Regions from separate parts of the Peribacillus simplex NBRC 15720 genome, predicted to be linked through region 2. Evidence: riboswitches for the same ligand, from Rfam matches in the RefSeq annotation. Region 2 holds a riboswitch; the other holds the start of a gene.
What was found. A riboswitch is a leader RNA that binds a small molecule or an ion and turns the genes downstream of it on or off. The one in region 2 is predicted to bind cyclic di-GMP.
Positions count from the first base shown of each region.

Region 1 (11,469 bases), 1.5 Mb from region 2:
TAACCATAGGCGTTATGGCCTTTGAAAATTAAAGTGACACTCTTGATTCCAGCTTCATCACCTGGAAGGTAATCAAGGGTTTCCACTTTAAAGCCTCTTTTTTCACCCCATCTGGTATACATACGCAGCAACATGGAACCCCAATCCTGGGACTCCGTTCCGCCTGCACCAGGATGCAGTTCAAGAATGGCATTTTTCGAGTCATATTCTTCACTTAGTAAAAGTTGAAGTTCAAAGTCATTCATCTTTTGTGAAAGAACCGTGATTTCTTCTTCCAGCTCAGCCAAAAGTTCTTGATCATTCTCCTCTTTCACTAATTCATATGTCAAATCCAGATTTTCATATGATTCATTCAGATCGGACAATTGATTGACTTGTTCTTTCAAAGCATTCGTTTCATTGATGACAGTTTGTGCTTTTTGCTGATCATTCCAAAAATCGGGATGTGTCATCTCATTTTCAAGCTGTGCGATTCGTGCCTCTTTTTCATCTAAGTCAAAGAGACCCCCTAAAGTCCGTTAATCGTTGCGCTGTCCGTTCAAGTTCATTTCTTATTTCTGCTAATTCCATTTCTCTTCACCTCATTAAGTATGTTAAAAAAATCCCTGAAGAAGGATTCGCTTCATTACACAAATAAACCTCTTCAAACTATATGCAAATATATTGCTTTATGCAAACTAAACATGAAAAGAGGCGGCAAGCCTTACACTTAACCGTCCCATAATCATTATACACCTAACTTTAGCCTAAATTGCCATGGCAATTCTTATATTTTTTTCCGCTGCCGCACGGGCATAAAGCGTTTCGGCCAACGTCTTCCTTTTTACGGGCAGGGGCTTTTTTCACTTTTCCCCCGTCTTCTTCCTTCGGATTGACCGCTTGTCCTTTTATGACTTCCTTACGCTCCAAATTGTTGCGAATTTCAGCCTTCATGATGTATTTGGCGACTTCATCTTCCATTGAAGCAATCATGGCTTCAAACATTGCGAAACCTTCTGATTGATATTCACGTAACGGATCGATCTGGCCATAAGCACGAAGGTGGATCCCTTGGCGCAATTGCTCCATTGCATCAATATGGTCCATCCACTTACTATCGACTGCACGAAGAACGATTACTTTTTCGAATTCACGCATTTGTTCTTCAGATAGCTCTTCTTCTTTTTGGTCATAGCTTTCTTTCACTTTTGCTAAAATGAAATCAACCAATTCCGATTCATTTTTCCCTTCCAAATCAGCTACAGTGATTGAACCTTCATTGAATAGGTTACCATTCAGGTAATCGACAAGGCCTTGTAAATTCCAGCCTTCCTCATCGCCCATTGGTGCAAACGCGACAACATTTCGCTGGATGGATGCCGTAATCATCGTTTCGACGATTTCACGTAAGTTCTCACTTTCCATGACATCGAAACGCTGTTTATATATAATTTCCCGTTGTTGACGGAGAACATCATCATACTGCAGCAATTGCTTACGTGAATCGAAGTTATTGCCTTCGACCCGTTTCTGTGCAGATTCAACGGCCCTTGTCACCATTTTACTTTGAATTGGCTGGGAATCATCCATTCCAAGGCGTGCCATCATGTTTTTCATGTTATCCGAACCGAAGCGGCGCATCAATTCATCTTCCATTGATAAATAGAATTGAGTGACCCCTGGGTCTCCCTGACGGCCTGACCGACCACGAAGCTGGTTATCTATACGCCTGCTTTCATGACGTTCCGTGCCGATGACAGCAAGGCCTCCAAGCTCCTTGACACCTTCACCAAGCTTGATATCCGTACCGCGCCCTGCCATGTTCGTAGCAATCGTAACTGAACCTTGATTACCTGCATTCGCAATGATTTCCGCTTCACGCTCATGGTTCTTGGCATTCAAAACATCGTGAGGGATTCCTTTTTTGGATAAATAAGCAGATATGACTTCAGATGTTTCGATGGCAACCGTACCGACAAGCACTGGCTGACCCTTTGTATAACGTTCGGCGATGTCTTCCACAACAGCCTTGAATTTCCCATCAGTTGTCGCGTATATAAGATCTGCCCTGTCATCCCTGACGATATTCCTGTTTGTCGGGATCGCAATGACATTCATATTATAAATATTGCGGAATTCTTCTTCTTCCGTTTTCGCTGTACCGGTCATACCTGAAAGTTTTTCATACATCCTGAAATAGTTCTGGAATGTGATCGTCGCAAGCGTCATGCTTTCATTTTGAATTTCAAGTCCTTCTTTCGCCTCGATCGCCTGGTGGAGACCTTCACTGTAACGGCGGCCTTTCATCAAACGGCCAGTGAATTGGTCAACGATGACTATCTCGCCTTCCTGGACCACATAATCCACATCTAAATGCATGGAAACATGCGCCTTTAACGCCTGATTGATATGATGATTCAAAGTAACGTGATTAATATCGAACAAATTATCGATATTAAACGCTTTTTCAGCTCGATTCATCCCATCTTCAGTCAGCTGAACACCTTTTGTCTTTTCATCATATGTGTAGTCCGTTTCTTTTTTTAAGGTTCTCACAAACGCATTGGCCTGGATATAAAGCTGAGCCGATTTTTGTGCGGAACCGGAAATGATCAATGGCGTTCTCGCCTCATCGATCAAAATCGAATCGACCTCATCAATAACAGCAAAGTGCAGCGGGCGCTGTACCATTTGTTCTTTATATAACACCATATTGTCACGAAGGTAATCAAATCCTAACTCATTATTCGTGCTGTACGTAATGTCCGCATTGTACGCCTCTTGCTTTTCTTCTTTGGAATGACTGTTCAAATTCAATCCGACGGTCAAACCAAGGAAATCATACAATACACCCATCTCGGTGGCATCACGGTGTGCCAAGTATTCATTGACAGTAACGACATGTACACCTTTACCGGTAAGCGCGTTTAAATAAACCGGCATGGTAGATGTTAAGGTTTTACCTTCCCCTGTTTTCATCTCGGAGATATTTCCATCATGAAGGGATGCCCCACCCATGATTTGAACACGGTAAGGGTATAAGCCCAGAGCACGCTTTGCCCCTTCACGCGCAACTGCAAAAGCCTCAACAAGCAAATCATCAACGGTTTCGCCATTTTGATAACGCTCTTTAAACTCACCCGTTTTGGCACGCAACTGTTCATCCGATAACGCAGCCGTCTCATCAGCCAGCGCTTCAACCTGATCAGCGATTTTTTCCAAACGTTTGATTTCTCGCTTATTCGGATCAAAAACTTTATTTAATATATTAAGCATTCAATAACGCTCCTCTATTATGGTAATGATCGTTCAATGACAAAATTCATATAAGTAAGAAGAAACACATCTTCTATTATTACTAATGCACGCTTAATTTTACCACTTCTATCCTAGAGGTACAACTTCATGTCACTTCCCTGGTATAGACCTGAATTCAATTCTTGCGAAAAACAATGGATAAATGAGGAGTAAAACTGTTAAAATAGAAGGAAGTATAAAAAATATGTTGCAAACTCCCCACTATTCCATATGCAAATGAGAATTATCCATAACCTTCCATCACTAGATGCTGTGTCCTCTCTAGAGATAGCATGTCAAGGTAATCCAACCTTACAGGCTTCATGTTTTGAATGATAAGGTGGGCTACTGAAACTTAATAGCGGAAGATAAATAGATCATGTTTCGAGGTGGTATTGATGATTGGTGAACGTGTAAAAAAACTGCGAGAAGAAAAAAAAATGTCGATGACTGAACTTGCCGATAAAGCGGGTGTGGCAAAGTCTTATTTAAGTTCGCTCGAGCGGAACTTACAAACGAATCCTTCTATTCAATTTCTTGAAAAAATCTCCGCCGTACTTAACATTCCTGTTGATGCCCTGCTTTATGATGCACCAAATAAGGAAACCTTGGACACTGACTGGATGAAAATCGTTGAGGAAGCTATGAATTCGGGTGTTTCAAAACAACAATTCAGGGAATTCATCGAGTTTAATAAATGGAGAAAAGATAAAGAAGAGTAGAGTGGTAGTGCACTAGTTTACCTACATAATCCTGAGAATAAAGTTTGAATAAGCTAGACTCACTAGAATCTCAAGGAAGAATAAACCCTATAAACAGCTAATGAATCGAACCACTGTTTATAGGGATGTTCTCGATCTTGTTCGGAACCTAATTTCCATCGTTCTTCTCAAATGTTACCTCAAGGGTTTCCCGTTTAAAAAAAGCACTGATTTCCTCTTTTTTGAACCCCAAGCTTCTTGCTTCTGAAATCAATTTCACCCATTCTTGATCCATTTTCACATTAGCCACCTCTTCTACCTCCTAAAATACTCTTTGTATTTCAGGCAGACCAGCCATCATAGTCACAAAGACCTTAGACCTGTGCCTTTGCGCCCTCATCTTTCAATAAGTTTGCCTTTGTCGTGGTATTTATTACCAAATACATTACTTATAATCATATTATAACGGATACCCACTCCATATATTGCTATTTTATGTCGGTAATCCACATAAATGCAAAAACTTTTATCCGACAAAATATTACAATATTAAGAAAATTTGAAGTTCTGGTGATTTATCATAGACTAATTCAATTTCGTTTTTTTGTATAATAGTAAATATTACTCTTCTTAATATTTCGTTGGGGTGTATTGATTCTCTCAATTGTAAGTGCATCCAGTGCTTTTTGCGCAGTTAAGTCCTCACCGCAGGTCGGGCAAAGCCACTTTCCATATTCCGCACTGCTAAAAGAATCCCTATGGCATGTATGGCAATTCTTTCGATACAAGTAATCCAACCCCTCTGCACCTTGATCAAATTGTTTTTTATAAATAACTATTTGTTCTTTTTAAAGAACTAACAATTCGGGTATAGTTCAAAAGATTGGGGTGATTAAATAGGTAATACTAACTATTTATCTTAATGAAGAACAAAACCGTTCTTTAAAATGGATTTTTAATAAATTTGTATTCTTTAGAGAACAAAAGAAGCAATCATTTTTTTAACTTTTCTAGTAAATCCAACAGCCAACGAATTCTATCAACATGCATTAAAAAAGCACAACCCAGGGGCTGTGCTTTTGATCTTAGATTAATATTTAACTAGGTTCAATCAATCCATAGCGTCCATCTTTTCGGCGGTACACTACGTTCGTTGTATTAGTATCCGCATTCGTGTAAACGAAGAAACTGTGACCAAGCATATTCATTTGTAAAATCGCTTCTTCACTGTCCATCGGCTTTAAATCAAAGCGCTTATTGCGGACCACTTCAATATCATTATCGTCTTCGAATTCATCCACCACTTCGTCAACTTCCGTATTGAAGGCGAATGCATCGGGTGTAGTCGATAGATTGTTCCGGAATTTACGATTGACCTTCGTTTTATGTTTACGAATTTGGCGTTCAAGCTTATCATTGATCAAGTCAATGGCAGCATACATATCCGCATTTTCCTCTTCAGCACGAAGAACCAAATTCTGCATAGGAATCGTCACTTCGACCTTTGATGTATTATTGTTCACTTTTAAATTCACTAACACATTTGCATCTGGTGTATTGTTAAAATATCGTTCTAACTTGCCAATTTTCTTTTCGACGTATTCTCGAATTGCTGGAGTTACCTCAATGTTTTCACCGCGTACGTTGTAATTCATAAAGTGAGTCCTCCTTAAATTAAGACTATACAGTTAGATTCTACAATACCCCTCCGGTTTCCTTTAGAAACACATCATGAAATATGTCGAAATAATGAAACAATTGTCGGAAGGTTTGGAAAGGGTTGATGTCTGCCCTAGCTTCATTATATCAAATGCTATGCCATAAAGAAAAAATTAAGCCTATATTATTTACAGAAAATTTAAAAATAATTAACATAAAAACCATTTGGAGTCCAAACGGTTGGGTAATCAATTTCTTTTATCGTAGAACATGCCATCCACTGATAGACTCTCATACGGGTTCGTGTATTTATTAGATGATTGTTTCTTCTTATTTATTTCCTGGATATCCCGCTGTATCTCCTGCTTTTGAAGCTTCAGCAAGTGATCGACCTGTTGGTTAAGCAACACGGTTGCACGGCCCAACTGCTGCTCTTCAACAGTTAAAGGCAGTTTGATTCGAGAAAGAAGTCCATCTCGCTGATCAATCAGCTGTGTGACCCTTTCTATTTTATCATCACGTTCTGTAATCGTGCGATCTTCCAGAACGGCAAGTAATTCAGCAGTCAAATCATGAAAGGTTCGAATCACCATTACACTTGACCGCTTTGGGTAAATTGTTTTTTCCGATTGATCAGAATTACTTCCTTCCAAGTATTCCGGAACTCAGTAACAAGTACCTCCACCTCTTCCAAAGCAGCAACATCATTTTTGATATTTGCTTCTACCAGACGCCGGTTCATGAAATCATACAGACTCATCATATCTTTGGATACTTCCGCATCCATATTCAGCGTTACCATCAATTCATGGATAATATTTTGAGCCTTAATGATGTTCGTATTCTTCGCTTCGATATTACCAGCTTCAATGGCTTTCTTCCCAACCATGATGAACTTCAAGCAGCCATTATAAAGCATTAATGTAAGCTCTCCCGGTGATGCTGTATTGACTGAATTTTGCTGATATGATTGATATGGATTATTTATCGCCATATTTAACTTCCTTTCCGCCTTACCTTAACTAAAATAAGAAGCCAACGATGCACTTTGGCTGTTTGCCTTTTGAATCGCTTTTTCCATCGCCGTGAACTGGTTGTAATAGCGTGTTTCCAGTTTAGTTAACTTTGCTTCAAATGCTGAAATCTTCGTATCCAATCCATTGACCAATTTCCCGATTGTAAAAGTGTTGTTAACAAATCCTGCTTTTCCTGCTTTTTCAGTAATGACCTTCATGGATGATTCTATATCATCCCTTAACCGGCGCGCGAGACCTTTGTCGCTCTTTTCCGTTCCATTGGCCATGAACATATCATAAATCGCATTGGGATCCTCACTAATGGCTGCCCGGAGCTTGTCCTCATCAATCGTTAATTTACCGCCCTCCAAGTAATTCTTGGTCGTGGTGATTCCCAAACTGCTGAGATTGCTTTTTCCTGCGATCCCATCCACCGAGGTGTATAGAGATGACCTCATTGTGGTCAGAAGACTTTTTAATGTCGAATCGCTTTTTAACGTTCCGCTCTTCGCTTTTTCTTCCCACTGCTTCACTTCGTCCTCTGTCATTGCCTTCTTTTGCTCAGAGGTAAGCGGGGTAAAGGAGCGATATTTCGCTTCACCCGTTTTATCTTGAACCTTTTTAATGATTTCATTGTATTTATTCACAAACTGTGTGATTGTATCCAAGATAGCATCCACATCAGTTGTTGATGAGAATGTGACGGTATCCGTCGTTTTCTGCTTTATCGTTATTTCCGCTCCATTAATCTGAAAAGTATTCGAAGGCCGGGAAATTTCCAATTCATTAAAAACAATCGACGCATTTCCCCCTTTTGAGCCGCCAGTTCCTTCATTGTTACTGCTCATTTTTAACGTAGCAAAAAAATCTCCGGTGCCTCCCAATTCAATTTCAGCTCGATCTTTAACATCACCGGTATTTTTAGCAGTGATGGAAAATTTCTGGGACGTTTCATCGAAAAATAGAGTCACTCCCGAGTTAGCATTAATTTTATTTATAACACTCTCTAACGTATCGTCCGCATTAAGGGTAAGCGTGTACGGTTTTTCCACTGTTGCTCCATCTTTTACTTCCGTATCAAAACCGCCGTCTTTATTGATGGCCAGTATCGTAATATCTTGTGGTGTCGTGAAACCCAATTCCGATAATTTCTTTTTGGGGTCAGTAACAGCTGATTTTTCCGTACTTGTCATGGTAGCTGCTTTGGCAAGTCCATTCACTTGTATATTCCCGGAAAAATCACTGGTCGAATTCACATTTCTCACTGATACAGCATCTGGATTCGATACCGACACCTTCTTTTTAATAAAGGAAGACTGCTTCCCTATTCCATCACGAATGAGCGTATCCAATTCTGATAAAGATGTATTTATCAAGCGGTAATCATCCCGTTGCCACTCGGAATACTGCTTTTTCTGTGTTAATTTATCCAATGGCACTCGTTCTGCCTGCATCATGCTCTTAACTAATTCATCAATGTCCATTCCGCTTGCTAAACCACTGATTCGTACCAAAATTGATCACCCGCCTATATTTTTTCATCCACCATGATTCCGACAAACTCCGTCATTGCCGCATAGAAATCCAATAACTTCTTAGGTGGGATCTCCCGAATCGTCTCATCCGTTACATCATCCACAACCTTGACATAGTACTCATTCAACTTCTCATGATATTCAAAACGAACGGCCGTATGTATTGGATCCAGGAAAGTGTTCAAACTATCCACAACTTCCTGCACCTTTTCTTTTGAAGGCTCATCAGTAGATTCCACACTTCGTTCCGAATAGGCAAGCGTATTCATATCCCGCTGATAATATGAACTGATTCCTTCCGAGATTGCTGTTCTAAGTTGTGAGGAAAGAATATTCGTGGACAAACTCTCCAACATCTAAAAAGCCCCCAATTATGATATCTTTACTTTTTATATCGGTTCTAAAACGGAACTTTACAGTGTCCTACAAAGGATTTATTATTAAATAGAGAACAAACATTCTGATATTGGAGGGGATAACAATATAAAATGGGACTAAGAAGAAGAGCTTACACTCTATATAAGGAGGTTTTCATGATTGATCTTACTGAAATCCAGAAAAATATATTATATGCCAGCGTTATAAGTGACGGTGAAATCACGAAAATTTATAAAAATAGCAGGAGAAAGAACAATAGCTATCGGGAACACTACGGCACATCTCAGGAAGATTATCGAAAATGGAAAATTGCCTTTTTTGATGGATTATTGTATATCACTCCGGCAAGCCAATGTGTCCGTTCCGCTTCTTTAGAATTATTTACGAATTTATTCCCACACTTTTACAGCAATGATGGAACTAAACATCTCCCTTTCACATTACTGGAAAATTGCCTTTTACCACATTTCCTAACTATTCTATACATGGATGATGGCTCATTAAGCATCTCATACAGGGTAAATCATAATAAAAAAATTATATACCTCACACCGCATATTTATCTTTACCTTCAATGTTATCCTAAAGACGAATTAGAGAAACTAAAGGAACATATATTTACCACATATCATTTATCCTTAAAGCTGAGTTCTCGTAAGGATGGATATGGATATATTCTAAAAACTACTTCTGTTAAAGAAACTTTTCGTTTCCTCGAACTAATCGAACCTGTAGCAAAAACTTGTCCTTCTATGTTATATAAAACCTCTTGGGAATTCCGAAATCAAAAAGAAATACTCAGATGGAAATCTAAGTATCCGGATTACACGATTCTTACCAGCAGTTCAGATCGCTCTAAACCCTATTCTCCAGATGAAATTAAATTACTAAGACAACTTAAAAAAAATGGTTTTACAACAAATGAAATTGCAAAGATGCTAAAAAGAAGTTATTGGTCCGTTACTTACAAATGGCAAGAAATTAAAAAACAAAACTAACGCCACCTCGTGATAATTTGGGTGGTATGCTGTGTGCTCCCCTTTTCATTTCATAACCTCACTTCCATCTCGACCAAAATAAGAACCTGTTCCTTGATCGCTTTTAAGATGTTGTTAGAATAAGTTCTTCTGTGCTTGTTGGTCTTTATCCGTCCTGATTCCCTCCTAGTTGTAATTTTGGCTGTTCATGATTAGCTCTGTACATAAAATTACTATCACCAATGTAACTTCCATTCTTTTTAGATCTTTTCATTTTCACCATCCTTAACTCTACTTTTCCCCATGGTTCTTTCTTTCCATAAATACAAAAGAGACCCTAGTATAACTAGAGTCTCTTTCAAGTAATCTAAAATTAACGAAGAAGTTGTAAAACTCCTTGTGGCTGTTGGCTCGCTTGCTTTGCGACTATGTCTTTCGAACATAGAATAGACTATATCTTCACCCTTATGTTATAAGGGGCTGGGCACTTCGAATGGCTACCGCCACCCTACGGATTTCATTGTCATAGCCTTCGCCTTAGACTGTATATCCTAGTCGTTGAACCTTCTCCAGAGTTTCCTCAAAGGAGCTTGGCTGCTGATTATCCATTATGTCATCTCCACCATTTTCAGACCTTCACGCTTACCGTTTCCAGTTACGTTGTGGTTGATGCAGCTTTAGGAAGTTCCAGCAATTCACCCAGTCATAATTTTATCCATTACTAGATAAAACGCCCTTCAAATTTACCTTAGAAGTTGTAAGACTCCTTGAGGTGCAGAATTTGCTTGAGCCAACATTGCTTGTGAAGCTTGCGCCAAGATAGAGTTTTTAGTTTGCTCCATCATTGTTTTAGCCATATCTGTATCACGAACACGTGATTCAGCAGCCGTCAGGTTTTCAGAAGAAGTACCTAGGTTGTTAATAGTATGCTCTAAACGGTTTTGGTTAGCACCTAATTTAGAACGTTCAGCTGATACGTTATCAATTGCTCCTTGGATTGCTGTGATTGCAGCTGATGCATTAGCAGCACTAGAAACATCTAGTCCAGCTTCACTAGCGGTAGAATTAGTACCGTCACTTACGCCATTAGCAGCCGTGAACCCTGGATCATTAGCAGTACCAGTCAATCCAAGAGCAGCAGCACGCATATCTTTAATTTCAAGTGTTAGACTTTGGTTCTCGTTTGCTCCAATTTGGAATTGAAGACCTACACCTGCAACTCCTGCACTTGTACCATCAGGATTATTAGAGTCTTTTGAGCCATTCAATAATTTCTGTGTATTGAATTCAGTTGTATTACCGATACGGTTGATTTCAGATGTTAAAGAATCCATTTCCTTTTGGATTTCTCCACGGTCACTAGTTGTATTAGTATCCGTTGATGCTTGAGTAGCAAGTTCACGCATACGTTGAAGGATATCAGTAGTTTCGTTTAATGCACCTTCAGCTGTTTGGATCAAAGAGATAGCATCTTGTGAGTTACGGGAAGCTTGGTCCAATCCGCGGATTTGTCCACGCATTTTTTCAGAGATTGCAAGACCAGCAGCATCATCGCCTGCACGGTTGATGCGCATGCCCGATGCAAGTTTCTCCATTGATTTGGATTGTGCATTCGTTGCACTTGATAATTGACGGTGCGTGTTTAGAGCTGAGATATTGTGATTGATAATCATTTATGTTTCCTCCTTGAGTCTTAAGTCCCCACGTCCATGTGGTTGTTTACGATGGGCGGCAGTGAATAAGTCGGCCGCCTATTTCACTGCCCATCGTTGTATATTTAATATCGACCTGCTTGGAAACATATTTAGCGGATATTACGATTTTTTCTTGAAATACTCATTTATATCTTCCAGAAGATTGGTTTCTGTTTTGGAAGCTTCACTATTTTCCTGCAGGATGGACAGGTAGACTTCCTTCCTATGGATAT
Region 1 is NZ_CP017704.1:2,871,390-2,882,858, reverse strand. Features, by position in the region: one part of gene prfB (peptide chain release factor 2) at 1-506, opposite strand, end outside; one part of gene prfB (peptide chain release factor 2) at 508-570, opposite strand; gene secA (preprotein translocase subunit SecA) at 742-3,255, opposite strand; gene BS1321_RS13750 (helix-turn-helix domain-containing protein) at 3,675-3,998, shown strand; gene BS1321_RS13745 (anti-repressor SinI family protein) at 4,147-4,287, opposite strand; cyclic di-GMP riboswitch class I at 4,319-4,404, opposite strand; gene hpf (ribosome hibernation-promoting factor, HPF/YfiA family) at 5,075-5,632, opposite strand; gene fliT (flagellar protein FliT) at 5,885-6,229, opposite strand; gene fliS (flagellar export chaperone FliS) at 6,229-6,630, opposite strand; gene BS1321_RS13725 (flagellar hook-associated protein 2) at 6,655-8,166, opposite strand; gene flaG (flagellar protein FlaG) at 8,181-8,543, opposite strand; gene BS1321_RS13715 (DNA endonuclease) at 8,721-9,563, shown strand; gene hag (flagellin Hag) at 10,286-11,215, opposite strand; gene csrA (carbon storage regulator CsrA) at 11,357-11,469, opposite strand, start outside.
Region 1: another riboswitch for cyclic di-GMP. It lies ahead of BS1321_RS13745 (anti-repressor SinI family protein); the one in region 2 lies ahead of BS1321_RS20970 (anti-repressor SinI family protein).

Region 2 (11,469 bases):
ATTGGTTTGTATACGGGAAAAGTGTACAGCTACATTCCATTTCGGCACATTAAAGATATCTCCTTGCCAAACTAAATATCCAAACTTACTTAAATTAAAATCCCAAATACATGAATATTTCCAGAGAGTCCTAGTTCAATATACTGACCAATATATTTAGATATCATTTGGTGACCACCATTCTGTAAAAATACATCTTAAATCCCACCAGTAAGCCAATGTGTCCAAATCATCCACAGGCAGTATGTAAAATTGTCATCCAAACGCTCCGGCTAGGCTTTTCTTAGGTCGAAACCCGAATGTTCCATTTTAATCGCCTAGCTTGGCTAGTTCCCCCGGAAATCGTCCGCAATCCTGTTAGGGTTTCATCAAGGGCAGAAACAACATTTCAATATATGATTCTAGCCCGATAACTTTTACAGCATTTAAATTTAGATTATTGCAGATTACAATCCGCGTACTTTCAGCCGCAGAAAAATCAGGCTCCTCGTATCCAGTAAGAGAATATGTCAATACGAGTGCTAGGAGCATGTCCACTCTTCATATGAAGGCACAGCAACTTTTAGTTGCTGTACCTGTATGGTCAATCTTCTTTATAAATACCCTTCGATGCTTTAATCATATTATCCAGCCACATTTTCTTAAATACATTCACACGACGAGGACTGGCAGTCTCTTCACCCTCAGTTGAATTTTGAACTTCTTCTGCGGTGTCGGAAAGGATTTCATTTGAATTGCCATCATCAGCTGAACTTTCCGTTGAGCTACTTTCATCCGATGAGCTTTCCGTTGAGCTACTTTCATCTGATGAGCTTTCTGTTGAATCACTTTCGTACGATGAGCTTTCCGTTGATTCACTCTCGGTCGATGAGCTTTCCGTTGATTCACTCTCGGTCGATGAGCTTTCCGTTGATTCACTCTCGTATGATGAGCTTTCCGTTGAATTACTTTCGTACTCTGAACTTTCAGTTGAATATTCCATTTATTCTTTAGCCTCCCATATTTATTAATCCTTTAGGGATATCCGTACTGCATATATATTTGCGCCTGCTTTTTAATAGGGACTTTCTTATCACCCATTTTAAAGTAAACCTTCGTTATAATTTTAAAATTAGTTAGTCTGATGAGCTTTCTGTTGATTCACTCTCGGTCGATGAGCTTTCTGTTGAATCACTCTCCGTCGATGAGCTTTCTGTTGATTCACTCTCGGTCGATGAGCTTTCCGTTGATTCACTCTCGTATGATGCGCTTTCCGTTGAATCACTCTCGTATGATGCACTTTCCGTTGAATCACTCTCGTACTCTGAACTTTCAGTTAAATATTCCATTTCTTTAGCCTCCAATAATTATTTATTCTTTAGGGATATCCGTACTGCATATATATGCGCTTTCTTTCTAATAGGGACTTTGCTAATCACCCATTTTAAGGTAATACTTCATTCATTTAGAAATATTCAGAAAATCTATTTTGCCTGGTCAAATTCATTAGGATCAAAGACTTTTCTCCTTGCAAACAAAAAAATAACCTCGGAATCCTTTCCGAAGATACTTTATTATTTTTCCTTCATATTAGCTATGATGTCCCATTAGCCAATCGACCATCGATTTCCCACTACTTTCACGAAGGTCCTCGACATCCTCCTTGGAGATGATCTCGCCATCATTAATCAGAATGACTTCATCAATGATGTTCTGGATTTCATGAGTGGCCATGATAACCATTTGCTCTTCAAAATTGATATAAGACAGCAAGCTCTTTACAATCCACTCCCGGACTATAACGTCCAAGCCTGCAAAAAAACGACCGGTGCCTCCCGAGACAGAGCTATTACTAATTTAAGCCCCTAACACCCCATAATCTTCCCGACTTCAAACGTGAGTCACACACCATCAAGTGCAGCAATGCTGGCTGTTAGAACAGGATTACCCATGTACACATATAAAAACCTGCAACTTCCAAAAATATTGATGCTAAAAAAAGAAATAAACACTAGGCCAAATTGCACAACCAATAACCAGAAAAGTGTGGATTTTCCGATCAGCCACTCCTTTAGCATTAAACCTTTAAATGAAGAATTGTTCTAGCTAAATTACACTAAAATATGCCAAAGGTATTATAAAATAGCAAAATATACTATTCTTTTATATTGAAATTAAATATAATAGATGAAGTGGTTACAAATAGAGGAAGGAAGTAAAATATGAGACATGAAAAAAAGAAGAAAAAGAAACGGACATGGCTGAAGGTAGTTGGTATAATTGTCCTACTTTTTATATTAGCAGGCGGAGCCTTTGCCTACTCCGTATGGAATTCACTGACAAAAACCGTTGACACGATGCATACACCAATAGACCGTACCACGGATAAACGAACTAAAGACCTTGCACTATCAGATCAGGAGCCCTTCTCGATGCTCATGCTCGGTGTCGATGAACGTGATGGCGACAAAGGCCGTTCAGATACTATGATCGTCCTGACAGTCAATCCACAAAAGAAATCGGTCAAAATGCTAAGCATTCCACGTGATACACGGACCGAGATCGTCGGTCATGGTACACAGGATAAAATCAACCATGCATTTGCCTTCGGCGGCGCGAAAATGTCCATGGATACCGTTGAAAATTTCCTTGATATCCCAATCGACTATTACATGAAGATCAATATGGAAGGCTTTAAGGATATCGTTGACGCAGTCGGCGGCGTGACTGTGCAAAACGATTTGGACTTCACATCCGATGGCATTCATTTTGCAAAAGGTACGCATACCCTTAACGGGGAAGAAGCCCTTGCCTATTCAAGAATGAGACATGATGATCCGAATGGTGATTATGGCCGTCAATCCAGACAACGTTCCATCATCGAGGCAGTCATCAAGGAAGGCGCTAGCCTTTCATCATTGACGAAATACGATGAAGTCTTCGATGCACTCGGTAATAATATCCAGACGAATTTGACGTTTGATGACATGATGGACATCCAAAAGAACTACAGGGACGCAAGCAAAAGCATAACCCAAGCAACCATTCCAGGAAATGGAACGAAAATCGACGGAGTCTACTATAATATCGTGTCGGATGAAGAAAAAGAAAAGGTTCAGTCCGAATTAAAAGAACAATTATCCATTAAATAAGAAAAAATGAAAGAGCTGTCCGGACCCGCATCCTGACAGCTTTTTCATTTTTTCCGTCCAATATTCTGACAAAAAACGAACACCAATTGTAGAGATTTGTTGGAATTTTTGTTGTTTACTAGGCATAAAAAGACGGTATAATCTAATATGAGCTGAAAATTCCATCTTCCCCTGCCCCTTTCATCACTTGACACTATTATTCTTTGGACCCGGAATTCCATCAACCACCATTCATCAACTATAATAAATAATCCTAAACAAAAGGAGTGGATTTAAATGAAAATCAAAGCAGGCAGCTGGGCTATGCTAAGCACACAGGACAAAATGTTTATTCTGAAAGCCATCAGTGATCGTTCAAGAATGAAATATGTTTCATGAGAAGTAAATCTTTTCTGCATTACATGAGAGCATCGCCTCTCCCTTTTCAATAAAACGAACTTGAGCCTGAAAAAGGAGAGGAATCTATTTAAACTGATAATCCCATAACAAGCGCCATTCGCCTTTTTCTCTTACGACATAGCAATTTTGTTCCAAAGTAAACATTCCATAGCGAGAATTGAAGACCTGTGTAACTCTGGTATTTCATAGGCCGATTTATGCTGCCTTCCAACCTTATCCAGACTCCAGTTCTTTACTTTCTTAAGTAGCGGCCTACATCAAATCATACTGAAAGGCCTACATATCCATATTGTAATAATACAACGCATCGATGTCGCACATAGATTAAATCTCAGCTTTGAAACGCTTTTTCAACCGCGCGGCCAATGCAAAATGATACAAGCTCCTGCACCAGAGAATAATCGCCTTACTTTTTTCTCCTCACCTCAAAGGGTATCATTCATAAACAACAAAAAAGAAGCATGTTGTTAGACATGCTCCTTAATTAAATGTATTGGGAATCCGATGACGCCTTCTCCTTCGATAAATGAAAAGAAAACAGAAGATTCCAAGCAAACCGCCAAACGTGTCCTTTATGACATCCTGCCATAAAGGGGTACGGCCACCGGTTAGTTTCCAAACACCCAACATCAATAAGCCCGGGACGAAGTATCTACGGATCATATTCTTTCAGGTTGTTCAATGATTCCGCTTAATTTCTCCTTAATCTCATCCACAAGTTCATTTACAGTAACTTCTTGTCCAGACTCACCCTTGGCAAAAGTGTCTTTTAAAATATCAAAAAAATCCATTAGAAATTTCCACTCCAATATATAATTGAGCCACCATTTCATACTGCTGTCCTAATCCTTTTTTCAAAAATAAGGAATATAGCTCATTTATTTGATAATCACATATATAGTAGGGATTGGCAAGCGGAATCTACTATATTATCAGAAAAGTAACTAAAAATTAACATTCCCTTAATATTCAATGGAAGGAATACTACTAGTCAATATGTGTGGATAAAAAACAAAAACGGACCGATTCCTCAGCCCCTTCGATACCCCATATTACAATTGTCCCATAAAATAAGTCATTAATGAAATCAAAACTATTGTAATGGTAATATAAGTCCCAATAAAAATTTTCTTGCTTCTCTGTTTCTTTTCATAAACTTCCTCGAACGTAATGAATTTATTTTTTGTCATCAAATAATCTCCTTTTACTTTGATGGCAGCTATCTGACATCGCCTTTTGCGATGTCCCTTTGCTTGATCTCTATAGTGTAGTATCGGCACACTACCAAAAATATTTAAGCATTATTAACTATTTTTTTATAGGCTATATTTCTTAAATCTGTAGAAGGTTTCGACTAACGTATTATGTACTTTAACTAAATTCTATGATCATTCTGTTAAATCCTGCCTAGTTATCATTTTAATATCTAATTTTATTAAGCGCTTACTTAATAAAATTCATTATTATTTTTATCCAACCGAAAAATGACAACCATAACGGTACACTGAATAAAGTTCCCCATATTAATCCCTTTATAAAAGCATTAAGTCTATCCATAATAAAAATCCCTCTCAATTTAGGTTACCTTTTTATTATTGTCCCCATGTTCTATATTCTAGATACCTTTTACGGTGATTTCCTTTAATGAAAATAAAAAAGAAGACCGTATAACAGCCTTCCCTAACGTAATTTTTATCCCCTGATTTGCTTTTTCCAGTTCATTTTCCCTTGATGAACTCCCGCACATCTTCAATAGATAATCCTAGATTTTTAGCCTCTAAAATTAGATAAACCCATTCTTCCCGTTCATTGTTAGCTTCTATGATAAATCCCACCCAACTTGTGGTAACACAGCCGTCTTAGCATTTAGCCTTAGACCTGTAATTTTGCGTCCCTACTTTTCAATAGGTTTGCCTTTCTCAAGAATATTTCACATTAATTATTCTCCAAGATTAATAAATCCCTTGAATTCCCTGTTTCCTTGGGGCTAAATAAACCATCATGCCCTCAAAAAATTCCCCTTAATTAAAACTATATTAATGTTAATTATACTTAAAAACGTAATAATAGCTCTTAATACTATTCGTTCTTTTCTATCATTTTTCAACATCATTCATCAAAAAGTGACATCACAATGCAAAAACACTGGTATAATACGCTTTCTTTACAACTCTTTTAATAAAAAAAGATTTATAATAGCTATGATAATCTCGAATTTACTATTCTACAAAAATAATATTTTCGGAATAAGTGGGCTAAGTGATTCAGTTTTAATTTATTTTCCCTAAGAAAAAAAGCCAGCATTACAATGCAATAATACGGCTGTAATAAATTGCTAAACATCCCTCTTTTTTCATTCGCTAACTGGTTATATTCACCGACCTGAATGATTTCCCCATGACCAACACTTGATCGGCATTGCGAATCTTCGATAATCGATGAGCTATGACGATGATGGTCATTTTTCCTTTTAATCTTTCAATAGCGGATTGAATCTTCGCTTCGTTCTCCGTATCCAAAGTACTCGTCGCTTCATCCAATACCAGGATGGCCGGTTTACGTAAAATCGCTCCGGCTAACACTAGACGCTGACTTTCTCCTCCCGATAGTCGCACACCTCGATCGCCGATGAGTGTATCTTTTTATTCCGAGCCTTTAATTTATTTTGAGCCAACCGAAAAATGACAACCACAATGGAAAGCTAAAAGTGTTCCCCACAATAGTCCCACAACAAGAACTTCTGAAAATAAAGTCTCTTTTGTAGACTTAGGACTCTTAACTCCTGTGACTACCCATTTCGACAAAAGAAAAGCTCCCTGCATACTTCCTCTTTCACCTACTTAACACAAAAAAGGACTGATTTCTCAGCCCTATTTAACACCAGTTATGATTTACCAAGAAAAAAAGTCAATAAAGAAATCAAAATTAAAATAATAGTAATATAAGTCCCAATAAAAATTTTCTTACTTCTTTCTTTCTTTTCATGAGCTTCCTCGAACGTAATAAATTTGTTTTTTGTCATCAAATTCTCCTTATATTTTGATGGCAGCTTGACATCGCCTTCTGCAAAGTCATATTAAATTACCGCCAATCGGCAAAAATATTAACTGTATTATTCACTATTTTTATACTGAGCTAGATTTTATAAATTAATATCTGTTCTTTACTATATAGTTTACTATAAATCATACAAAATACACTTATTCAAAATATTCCATTATACCCAAAAGTCTTTTATTCCAAGATAATAATGCTAAGCAATTATCCCTACCTGTTGCACAGAACTATTTTTAGAGCTGAGATTTAATTAATCCCTATCCATTTACCGATTAGTAAATAAAAAGGATAGAAATTCTCCTTTTGCCAAAAATAACAAAAAGGATATCAACGGGAGGAAGAGAAAAATGGATTCAGAAATGCAGGAGAAATGCGGGGTATTTGGAGTGTTTAATCACCCCAAAGCAGCTGAATTAACTTATTACGGACTTCATGCACTTCAACACCGTGGTCAGGAGAGCGCAGGAATTGTGGCTAGTGATGGGAAATCATTCAGGAATCACAGGGGAATGGGATTAGTTACCCATGTATTTTCACGGGATATCCTCGATGGACTAAGCGGAAATATGGCCATTGGTCATGTACGATATTCAACTTCTGGTGAAAGTTTATTGCAAAACGCACAACCCCTCGTCTTTAAATATAGCGAGGGGGACCTGGCTGTTGCTCATAATGGCAACCTCGTAAATGCAAGGATAGAACGGGATGTGTTACAACAGCAGGGAAGCATATTTCAAACAACAACCGATACTGAAATTATTGCTCACTTAATAGCTCGTTCAAGTAAAAAGCATTTCGCAGAAAGTGCACCTGATATGCTTAAACGTATCGACGGTTCATTTGCCTTGATTATAATGACTGAAAAACAAATGCTAATTGCCCTGGATCGTCATGGGTTACGTCCGCTTAGCCTTGGAAAAATTGGTGAATCAATCATCGCCTCCTCAGAAACATGCGCTTTAAATGCGGTTGATGCTAAGTTCTGGCGGGAAGTTGAACCAGGTGAATGGCTTCTTATAGATGAAAATGGAATTCAAACTGGAAGATTTGCGGAAAAAGGTAAGGTTTCCCTTTGTTCCTTTGAATTTGTCTATTTTGCCCGTCCAGATAGCGTTATTCAAGGAAGAAGTGTCTTAACAATCCGAAGGGAATTAGGTAAAATTCTGTCAAAAGAACATCCGACACAAGCTGATGTTGTCGTTGCAGTTCCTGAATCAAGCGTACCTGCCGCCATTGGCTTTTCCCAACAATCAGGAATTCCATATGAAATGGGGATTATTAAAAACCCTTATGCTGGTCGTTCATTTATTGAGCCCACGCAAGAATTGCGCGACTTAGCTGTTCGACTGAAATTAAGCGCTGTGCAAGAAATTTTGGAAGGAAAAAGGGTGGTATTAGTCGATGATTCGATTGTTAGGGGAACGACAAGCAAGCGCATTGTCCAATTGATTAGGCAGGCAGGTGCCAAGGAAGTCCATGTAAGAATTAGTTCACCTATGGTTAGAAACCCTTGTTTTTATGGAGTGGATATGCCAACTAAGGAAGAACTATTTGCCAACATACATGAACACGAACGAGCTATGGGACAGGTTATCGGGGCAGATTCATTAGCCTTTTTAAGCACCGAAGGGTTATTAGAGGCTGTAGATGTGGATCTTGGAGAAACTAGCAGTCGCTGTGTAGCCTGTTTTAGTGGTGCATACCCAACTAATATTTGAAGTGATACAGCTTAAGTAGGATAAAAATGGCAGGCACCGCACAAAAACAACCGTCTTTGTGTGATGTCTGCCATTTTCCTACTATTAAACCTTGGAATTTGTCACTGTTTTCTCTTACCACTTACAATTACTTATCTCTTTCTTTCATCTCTACAAATGGATGGCTCCACTTATCTATACAACTTTTTTAAGGTGTTCAAGTTTATGCTGAACCGGGATTTAAGAGATTCGTGTTACTAGGCTTCTTCACCCTACTCCAAAACCAATACTGATCCGCATTACGAATCGTCTATAACCGATGAGCAATTACAATAATGATCAAAGTTCCTTTGAGTCTTTCAGGCACTTGTTGTTTCATCTAGAACAAGGATCGATGGTTTACGTAAAATTCTTCGGGCTACACGAGCTGTCTCTCCTCCTAACAGTCGAACTTCTCGATCACCAATGACCAATGAGTGTATCTTTTTATTCCTAGTCTTTAATTTCTTAACTTATAAAATTCATTATAATTTTACTCCAATCAAAAAATGACAACCACAATGGTAAACTGAATAATGTTCTCCTCAATAGTCCCCTCACAAAATTGCTAGGTTTATTTATAATAAAATATCACTCATTTATATGATTTTTTATTATTGTGACCTTGTTCCTGTTTTAACACAGCAATTAATTCCATTTAAACAAAAGGAATAGAAACAAGTTTGTGGTTGATTAGAAAAGTTCATAAAAAAAGAAGGCTGATTAACAGCCTTCCCAACGTACTCATATTCTTATATTTTCCATTGATATGATGACTTTTCAAGTTCTGTTCTCTCCTAATGAAGTCACGAACGATAATCCTGAATTTTTTCCCTTTATACATACCATTCTTTTGCTCTATACCTATTACCTCATACAAAATACCTTTCCTTAAATGATCTGAAGTTTGTATTTTTATGACAGGTGATTTCACCGATTTTCTTCATACCCATGTGTCCCCCTAGACACCTTTTATCATAATGTTACTTCGCTTACACATATCATGATGGATCTTTAAAACCACGCATACTAAGGAGCTAAAACTTTTTTATTTTAGGCTCCCAATAAACAAACTAATGACTTTTATTTAACACGCTATCTGCTCTGCTAAAGTGGTTCTCCTAACACTTTGGATGTACATTTAGGTTAATACTCATTATATCAAAACATATTACTTTAACCTTCTTCGGTGTTGGTTAAAAACCTTGATGAAAATACTATTATCATCGGATTTAAAAAACTTAACTCCAACTAATTTTAAGGGTGTCCATATTTCTCTCATTTGGTATAAAGGCATTAAAAAAAAATTCATCCTTTCTTAATTAACCCAGTCAATAGAGCAACCGCTCCTAGATATGAGTCATAGCTTTTAATAGTTTCTCTTTCTTTAATTATATTTAATAATACCCAATATTTGATTGATTAATCCACATATCAGAAATTCATTTTTTTCTATTCTTTTCTAACTTATGCATTGTAATGTCATATAATCCTGATGTTAGAACTATTCATAAGAAATAAGCTTGTTACTTCATAACATTCAACGAACCTTTCGTTCTTTATCTACTCAATGTAAAAGAAAGGTCAGCAAATCGGATTAAATTAGAGAATCACATACTTGATTCTATTTGGATACCTAGTAAATTGCTAAACATCCCTCTTTTTTCACTCGCTAGTTGGTTATATTCACCGACTTGAATAATTTCTCCCTGATCCATTACCAATACTTGATCCGCATTACGAATTGTCGATAACCGATGAGCAATGACAATAATGGTCATGGTTCCTTTTAATCTTTCGATAGCGGCTTGGATCTTCGCTTCATTTTCCGTATCTAATGCACTTGTTGCTTCATCTAAGACAAGGATAGATGGTTTACGTAAAATGGCCCGAGCCAGTACAAGTCGCTGCCTTTCTCCTCCTGACAGTCGAACTCCTCGATCACCAATGAGTGTATCAAGACCTTGTGGAAGCTTCCTGACAAAATCATCAGCAGCGGCGAACTCTAAAGACTCCCAAATGGATTCATCACTTGCATTAGGGTCAATAATGATCAAATTTTCCCGTATAGTCGCATTAAAGAGAAACGGATCCTGCGGTATATAACTAATTGATTTCCTTAGTGATAATAAGTGATCACTAGTAAGTGGGATATCATCTATACTGACCTCGCCCCGATCAGGTTGATTTAATCCCATTAATATATCAATTAAAGTACTTTTTCCCGCCCCTGACCGGCCTACTATAGCCGTCATACGGTTAGAAGGTATGTGTACATTTATATTTTTAAGTGCATACGTACTTTCATTTTGATTATACCTAAAGTAGACATTACGACAATCTAGCCCATTTTTTATTTCGATTGACTTACTATTTTTATAATCCAAATCATATAACTCTCTTGCTTCTCTACATTCATTTTGTAAATCTAACAATGCTTTAAAAGATGGAAGAGTAGATCCTATTTGCTCTAAATTAGATTGGATACTTGTAAACCTTGGCCATAACCTTGAAAAAATAACCATTATCAACATTAATTGTGCTGGCTGGGCCATGAACATCTTTATCGAAAAAAAGACAAAAATCGCAATTAATAATGAAGAAACAATTTTGAAGATCATTTGAGAAGTTGTATTTAATGTAGTTAACTTAATTCTGTTTTTTTCCATTTTTTCAGTTAAGGAAAGAAACCAACTCAAATGAGAATCTTCTAATGAATTACTTTTGATATCCTTCATTCCATTAAGGTGATCAGTAATACCCGCTAAATATGTTTGTGTTAGTTGAAAAGTTTCTTTTCCTAAAGACTGAGACTTTTTGATGAATTTCCTGGAGAAGAAGATTAGGATCAATCCAAAAGCTATGATAAAACTAGTCATTGTAACAGATAAATAAAGAGCTATACAGATTTGAATGAAAGTAAAGATAAGAGAAGATAAAAACTGTAAGAATAAATTAATACCCGCACTCACATTAAAGGTTTCATTGGTCATGATGTTGATGATATCAGTTTTCCTCTTTTTCAGGTAAAATCCCCAATTTACTTGTAGCAAACTTCCATAGGTCTCATCTCTTAAATGTCTAATAAAACCTTGTTGGATTTTCACTCCTAATATTGTTTGATTCCTCTTAAAAATACTTTGTCC
Region 2 is NZ_CP017704.1:4,350,944-4,362,412, reverse strand. Features, by position in the region: gene BS1321_RS20995 (hypothetical protein) at 584-982, opposite strand; gene BS1321_RS20990 (hypothetical protein) at 1,116-1,328, opposite strand; gene BS1321_RS20985 (hypothetical protein) at 1,570-1,788, opposite strand; gene tagU (polyisoprenyl-teichoic acid--peptidoglycan teichoic acid transferase TagU) at 2,202-3,131, shown strand; gene BS1321_RS28530 (YwzD family small protein) at 4,190-4,321, opposite strand; gene BS1321_RS20970 (anti-repressor SinI family protein) at 5,249-5,365, opposite strand; cyclic di-GMP riboswitch class I at 5,372-5,455, opposite strand; partial or broken gene BS1321_RS20965 (ATP-binding cassette domain-containing protein) at 5,856-6,169, opposite strand; gene purF (amidophosphoribosyltransferase) at 6,935-8,305, shown strand; partial or broken gene BS1321_RS27920 (ABC transporter ATP-binding protein) at 8,598-8,754, opposite strand; gene BS1321_RS20950 (ABC transporter ATP-binding protein) at 9,934-11,469, opposite strand, start outside.